DNA from 3 places in the Kitasatospora sp. NPDC048239 genome. Region 1 is predicted to be linked to each of the others. Evidence: riboswitches for the same ligand, from Rfam matches in the RefSeq annotation. Region 1 holds a riboswitch; each other region holds the start of a gene.

The links. Region 1 has a riboswitch for cobalamin ahead of ACGFZP_RS17235 (prenyltransferase/squalene oxidase repeat-containing protein). Riboswitches for the same ligand answer to the same signal wherever they lie in the genome.
Region 2: linked by a shared signal. The riboswitch ahead of ACGFZP_RS18640 (HoxN/HupN/NixA family nickel/cobalt transporter) and the one ahead of ACGFZP_RS17235 (prenyltransferase/squalene oxidase repeat-containing protein) in region 1 are both predicted to bind cobalamin.
Region 3: linked by a shared signal. The riboswitch ahead of metE (5-methyltetrahydropteroyltriglutamate--homocysteine S-methyltransferase) and the one ahead of ACGFZP_RS17235 (prenyltransferase/squalene oxidase repeat-containing protein) in region 1 are both predicted to bind cobalamin.

What each region holds. Positions count from the first base shown of each region.
Region 1 covers NZ_JBICZP010000005.1:625,101-627,351, reverse strand. The annotation lists gene ACGFZP_RS17235 (prenyltransferase/squalene oxidase repeat-containing protein) at 1-1,089, opposite strand, end outside; cobalamin riboswitch at 1,193-1,353, opposite strand; gene ACGFZP_RS17230 (ALF repeat-containing protein) at 1,581-2,251, shown strand, end outside.
Region 2 covers NZ_JBICZP010000006.1:224,957-227,207, forward strand. The annotation lists gene ACGFZP_RS18630 (SRPBCC family protein) at 1-447, shown strand, start outside; gene ACGFZP_RS18635 (ArsR/SmtB family transcription factor) at 519-920, opposite strand; cobalamin riboswitch at 1,016-1,210, shown strand; gene ACGFZP_RS18640 (HoxN/HupN/NixA family nickel/cobalt transporter) at 1,243-2,251, shown strand, end outside.
Region 3 covers NZ_JBICZP010000006.1:403,913-406,163, forward strand. The annotation lists gene dhbA (2,3-dihydro-2,3-dihydroxybenzoate dehydrogenase) at 1-550, opposite strand, end outside; cobalamin riboswitch at 846-1,065, shown strand; gene metE (5-methyltetrahydropteroyltriglutamate--homocysteine S-methyltransferase) at 1,203-2,251, shown strand, end outside.

The DNA.
Region 1 (2,251 bases):
GGCCCGGACGTCCGAGCCCTGCTGGCCCCCGGCCGCGACGTTGAAGCCGCCGTCCGGGTTCTGCTGCCCGGTCAGGAAGTCCCGGGCCCGGGCGATCTCCGCACTGTACGAGGCGGCCCGCAGGCCCAGGCCCTGGACGGCGAGGGCCGCGGAGTTGGTGGAGTCCCCGGCCGCTCCGGGGAAGCCGCCGTCGGCCAGCTGCCGGCCGGCGATCCACGCCGCCGCCCGGTCCACCGCCTGCCGCGCCGCGGGGTCGTCGGCGAGCAGGGCGAGGGCCATCGCGGCCATCGCGGTGCTGTCCACGTCCGAGTCCCCGGTGGCGGGGATCAGGCTGGGCCACGAACCGTCGGCGTGCTGAAGGCTCTTCAGGTAGCCGGCCGGGCCGGCGGCGGCCGCGGTTTCCCCCGCCCGCAGCTGCGCCATGACGCCGAGCGCCTGGGAGAACACCGAGGTGGCGTAGGTGTAGTTGCCGGCCGCCGCGCAGGCGGTGTCGGGTGCGGTGCTGGGCGCGGCGCAGACCGTCCCCGCCAGTGCGGCGATCAGGTCCTGTCCGCCGAAGTGGTGCGGGTCCCGGCCGACCACCTCGGCCAGCAGCGCCTCCTTGCCGATCGAGCCGCCGCCCGCGTACTCGGTGCCGATCCCCGTCCAGTCGTCCGCGGTGCGGCCGCTGCCGTCCGTGCCGCGCCCGTCGAGGAAGTCGGCGATCCGGCGCAGCGCCGGGTCGTCGGTGCCGGTGGCGGCGAGGGCGAAGGCCGCGTCGACGGTGAGGCCGAAGTCGGCGAACCCGGAGTCGGGGAAGGCCTCGTAGTAGTGGCCGCCGAGCAGCCGGGCCGGGTCGGTGAGGTAGCCGGAGCCCTTGGCGAGGTCGGGTGTCCGGCCGTCCGCCTGCGCGGAGTGGACGAGCGCGCCGGCGTGCGGCGCCCGGGTGCCGGCCGCCGAGGGCGGGGGCGGGGGCGAGGGGAGCGCGGCGGCGGAGCCGGGGTGGCCGAGCAGGACGGCGCTGCCCGCCGCCACGGCGAACGCGGTGGCCGCTGCGAGGGACAGGGTGCGGCGGTCTCTGCCGCTCGTACGGGTGCTGCGGACCTTCACCGGACACTCCCCAGTCGGTCGACGCGGGGCCGTGCGCAGCGAACGGCGTGCCCGTACCGGGGCAGCCGTCACCGTCGCACCGCAGTCCGCGACGGCGCTCGTGTTGCTGGACAACCCTCGGCGCAGGCATTCCGGCTCGCCCGCGCCCCTCTCGGGGGCCAGGCCTACGGTTGCGGGTCAGCGCCGGATTCGGACCGGCTTCCCCTGCTGCCGAGGAGGAAAAACGCTTCATCAGACCACGGCGCACAATCGCCGGTCAACGTTTCGCCCGGTGGTCCCTCCCCGGTGCGACGGGCGGTCACTGGCGTGCGCCCGCGCACGCCCGCCATCCTCGGCCGGGTCGGACTTTTCCGGTCAAATCGCCCGAAACAGGCCCAGGTTGACGCAGCGGCTCAAAAGAATGTCGATATCACGATCATACGAAAAGATCTATGCTGACGGGTTGCACGGACTCTCCCCGTGACCACCGCTCAAGAAGCAGGTCTTGCTCGATGAAGTTGCCCAAGGTGTCCGCCGTCCTGGCCGCCGCTGCACTCGCCCCCGCCGTACTGTTCCCGACGATCGCCTCGGCCTCCGAGCAGCCGAAGCCCGCCGGGGTGTCCGGTCCGGACACGACCACCGGCACCGCGACGGACCACGACGCGACCCAGGAGGAGCGGGACCGCGCCGAGATCCGGCGGATCCTGGCCGACGCGGCGACCGGGCCCGGCGTTCGGGCCGCCGCCGAGAAGGTGGTCAACGGCACCGCCGCCGAGCTGCGGCACTTCCTGGAGGCCGAACTCGACCGGCAGCGCCAGGACGACGACCGGGTCGAGGTCTCCAGGCTGCTCGCCTCCGGCGGTCCCGCCGTCCGGAAGGCCGCGCAGGCCGCACTCGACGGCACGTACCAGGACGTCGTCGAGTTCCTGAGGACGGGCCGGTCCAGGGCCCGCGCCGAGGACGACGACCGCGCGGAGGTCCAGCGGATCATCGATGCCCAGGAGACCGGGTACGCCGTCCGCGACGCCGCCCGGAAGGTCGTCAACGGCACGGCCGCCGAGCTGCGGCACTTCCTGGCGGCCGGCCTTGAGGACGCCCGCGTCAGCGACTACCGGCTCAAGGTGGCCCAGCTCGCGGGTGTCGGCGGGCGCGCCGTCCGGGAGGCCGCCGACCGGGCCCTGCG
Region 2 (2,251 bases), on a different contig from region 1:
TTCGACCCGGTCCGCCGTCTGCACGTCATCGCCGCCGCCACCCCGGGCGGCGCCGTCCACGAGACGGTGATCGACGTCCCGTTCGACCAGGTCTGGGCGGTGGCCGCGGACCTGGAGGGCCGACTGCCGCGCTGGCTGCCCGACATCCGGTCGGTCCGCCTCGGCGAGGGCCCGGCGCAGGGCCGCCGGCAGGCCCTGGTGGTCGGCCACTCCCGTCTGCGCGCCCGCTTCGACGTCGAGCAGGCGCCGGGCTGGTGCCTGATGCGCAGCCGCTTCCTGCTCGGGGGTCTGGCCGCGAGGCCCGAGCCGGACGGCACCCGCTTCGCCTTCCTCGGGGCGTTCCGGCTGCCCGGCGCGGCCCTGCTCGGCCGCGCGCTCCACCCCGTCACCGAGCCGCTGGCAGGCCGTTCGCTGCGCCGCTTCGAACGCCTGGTCCGGGAGGGCTGAGGGCGGTTCGGCTCAGTGGCCTGGTCCACACCCGGGAGGGACGGCGCCCGGGGAGCGCGGCGGAGGACGGGTCACCCCGTGGCGGCCGGCCCGGGCTGCTCGATGACGGGCTCGTGGTGTTCGGCGGCGGCGCACTCGTCGAGCAGGGGGCGCATGGTGTCGTCCACGAGCCGGTAGCGCACCACGCGTCCGTCCTTGTCGCCGGTGACGGCGCCGGCCGTGCGGAGCAGCCGCAGCGCCTGGGAGACGGCCGGATCGCGCATCCCGGTGGCCACGGCCAGATCGCTGACGGCGAGCGGGCCGGCCCGGTGCAGGGCGAGCAGCAGGGCGAGCCGGCCGGGATCGGCGAGCAGGGAGAACCGCTCGGCCCAGGAGCGGACGTGCGCGGTGTCGCCGATCGCGGCGATGGCCTCGCAGACCCGGTGCCCGTCGATGGTGCGCTGGCCCGCGCGGTCGGCCGGTACGAGATGCATGGGCCCATTCTTGCAGCCGCCCCCGATGGCCGCCGGGCTGTGATCCTGGACACCTGCGCAGGTGCGCAGCCTTGCAAGGGTGCTTGCGGGGGCCCTACGGTGTTGCCCGCCGTGGTGCTCGGGAAGACCGGTGACGGACCTTCAGAGGTCCCCAGTCCGGAGCGGCCCTCGCCACTGTGATCGGGGGGAGTCGTCCGTATCCACGACGCCACTGGGTGCCTCGCGCACCTGGGAAGGCGGATAAGGACGCCCCGTAAGCCAGGAGACCGGCCACGGCATCTCACGAACGTCATTCCACGAGGTGCTGGAGCGTGATCCCACGATGACCCTGCCCGAAACCGCCGCTGTGCCGGCGCCGTCCGCCGTGCTGCCGTCCTTCCGCTGGCGGCGGGAGGACACGATCCGCACGGCAGGGCTCATGGGGGTGATCCTGGCCATGCACGTGGTGGCCTTCGGAACGCTCGTCTTCCTGGTCGCCCCCCAGGAGTACGCGGTCGGCACCCAGGTCTTCGGGGTGGGCCTGGGTGTCACCGCGTACACGCTCGGCATGCGGCACGCCTTCGACGCCGACCACATCGCGGTGATCGACAACACCACCCGCAAGCTGATGGCGGACGGCAAGCGGCCCGTCTCGGTGGGCTTCTGGTTCGCCCTCGGGCACTCCTCGATGGTGGTCCTGATGGCCGCCCTGGTGGCGGGCGGCGCCCAGCTGGCCAACACGCTGATGGACGACGAGTCCGCCACCCACAAGTGGCTCGGCGTGGTCGGCACCACCGCCTCCGGGGCCTTCCTCTACCTGATCGGCGCGCTCAACCTGGTTGCCCTGCTGGGCATCCTGAAGGTGTTCCGGTCGATGCGGGCCGGGCGGTTCGACGAGGCGGAGCTGGAGGAGCACCTCAACGCGCGCGGCTTCCTGGCCCGGGTGCTGAACCGGGCCACCCGCTCGATCACCCGGCCCGGCCAGATGTTCCCGGTGGGCATGGTGCTCGGCCTCGGCTTCGACACCGCGACCGAGGTGACGCTGATGGTGATGGCCGGCTCCGGCGCGGCGGCGGGCCTGCCCTGGTACGCGATCGTCTGCCTGCCGCTGCTGTTCGCGGCGGGGATGAGCCTGTTCGACACGCTGGACGGGACGTTCATGAACTTCGCCTACCAGTGGGCGTTCTCCAACCCGGTGCGCAAGGTGTTCTACAACCTGACCATCACCGGGCTGTCGATCGCGGTGGCCTTCGTCATCGGCACCATCGAACTGGTCGGGGTGCTGCACGAGAAGCTGGATCTGACCGACCCGGTCAGCGGGTGGATCGCGGAGCTGTCGCTGGACAACGTCG
Region 3 (2,251 bases), on a different contig from region 1:
GCGCGCGCTGCATCGGGGTGTCGGTGGACCCGGGCGAGACCAGGTTGCAGCGCACACCGGAGGCGGCCAGTTCCAGGCCCAGGCAGCGCATGAACATCGTGGTGGCGGCCTTGGAGGCCGCGTAGGCGGCCATGTTCATCCGGGGGACGCCGGCGGCGTTGGAGCCGACGGTGACGATGCTGCCCCGGCCGCGCCCGGCCATCCGGCGCCCGACGGAGCGGCAGGTGTGGAAGACCCCGGTGGTGTTGACGGCGAAGGTGCGCTGCCAGTCCTCGTCGCTGGTGTCCAGGGCCGGTCCGGCGTGCAGCACGCCCGCGACGTTGACCAGGATGTCGAGCGGTCCGTGCTCACGCTCGGCCTGGTCCACCAGCCGCTCGACGGCTTCGGCGTCCGTGACGTCGAGGCGGTGGACCGAGGGCCCGGAGGGGGACAGGTCGCAGGCCACGACGCGGGCCCCGCGGTCGGTCAGCAGCCCGGCGACGGCGGCCCCGATGCCCTGGGCGGCGCCGGTGACCAGGGCGGTCCGGCCCTTGAACTCGTCGGTCGATATCGATGCCACGGGTCACCGCGCCTTCGTGGCGGCCGACTTGGCGGCGTCCCGGCCGGTGCGACGCGGTCTGGGGACGCGGCTGAAGGCGGGTGGCATGGACGTTCTCCCTGGGGTCGGAGCGCGGCGGCTGTCGGACAGGCTTGCGAGACAACGAGGTAAGGTTAGCCTAACCGCATCGAGGGGCTCCAGCGCCGCCCGGGACGCACCCGCGCGGCCGTCGTCGTGCCCGACGCCCCGGACCGCGCGGCCGTCCGGAATCCGGACCCGGTCGTGACGGGCGGGGCCCGCGGGCCCTAGGGTGGGAGGTGCAGTCGGTTCGCCGTGTCCTCCAGCCACGGCGTCGTAAGAGGGAACCCGGTGGGAATCCGGGACTGCCCCGCAGCGGTGAGTGGGAACGACCGCCGTCACATGCACTGGGCCCCGAGGGCCTGGGAAGCGACGGCCAGTAGGTGTCCGCCTGACTCAGGCGGACGTGCCGACGAGTCCGAAGACCTGCCACTGCCCGTGTGCACCCCGCACGCGGAGATCTCGGTGACCTCGTGGGCGGGTCGGCGGAGCGGGCGGGCACATCCTGGTGTCGCGCACCCACTGTCGTACCTTCACGTCCTCGTGCTCTCCCGGGATCGCAGCGCGACTCGCGAAGGAGAGTTCCGTGTCATCGAGTTCCACCACCGCTGCCGCCACCCCCTCCAGCACCCCGCAGGCCACCGTCCACGGCTATCCGCGGCAGGGCCCCAACCGGGAGCTGAAGAAGGCGATCGAGGGGTACTGGGCCGGCCGGGTCGGCGCCGAGGCCCTGCAGACCACCGCGGCACGGCTGCGCCGCGAAACCTGGCGGCGGCTCGCCGATTCCGGCGTCTCCGAGGTCCCCACCGGGGACTTCTCGCTCTACGACCACGTGCTGGACACCACCGTCGCCGTCGGTGCGATCCCGGCCCGGCACCGCGCGGCCGTCGACGCCGACCCGCTGGACGGCTACTTCGCCATGGCGCGCGGCACCCAGGAGGTGGCGCCGCTGGAGATGACCAAGTGGTTCGACACCAACTACCACTACCTGGTGCCCGAGTTGGGACCGGACACGGTCTTCGCCGCCAACCCGGCCAAGCCGGTCGGCGAACTGCGCGAGGCCCTCGGCCTCGGCCACACCGCCCGCCCAGTCCTGGTCGGCCCGCTGACCTACCTGCTGCTGGCCAAGCCCGCCCCCGGCGTCGCGGCCGACTTCCAGCCGGTCACCCTGCTGGACCGGCTGCTGCCCGTCTACGCCGAGCTCCTCGGCGAACTGCACGCCGCCGGAGCCGAATGGGTGCAGCTGGACGAGCCCGCCCTGGCCCAGGACCGCACCCCGGCCGAACTCAACGCCGCCGCCCGCGCCTACCGCGAGCTCGGGGCCCTGACCAGTCGGCCGAAGCTGCTGGTCGCCGGCTACTTCGACCGCCTCGGCGAGGCCCTCCCGGTGCTGGCCAAGGCCCCGATCGAGGGCCTCGCGCTGGACTTCACCGGCCCCGCCGCCGCCAACCTCGACGACCTCGCCGCGGTCGGCGGCCTGCCCGGCAAGCGCCTGATCGCCGGTGTGGTCGACGGCCGCAACATCTGGCTCAACGACCTGGAGAAGTCCCTCGCCACCCTCGGCACCCTGCTCGGGCTCGCCGACCGGGTCGACGTCGCCCCGTCCTGCTCCCTGCTGCACGTCCCGCTGGACGC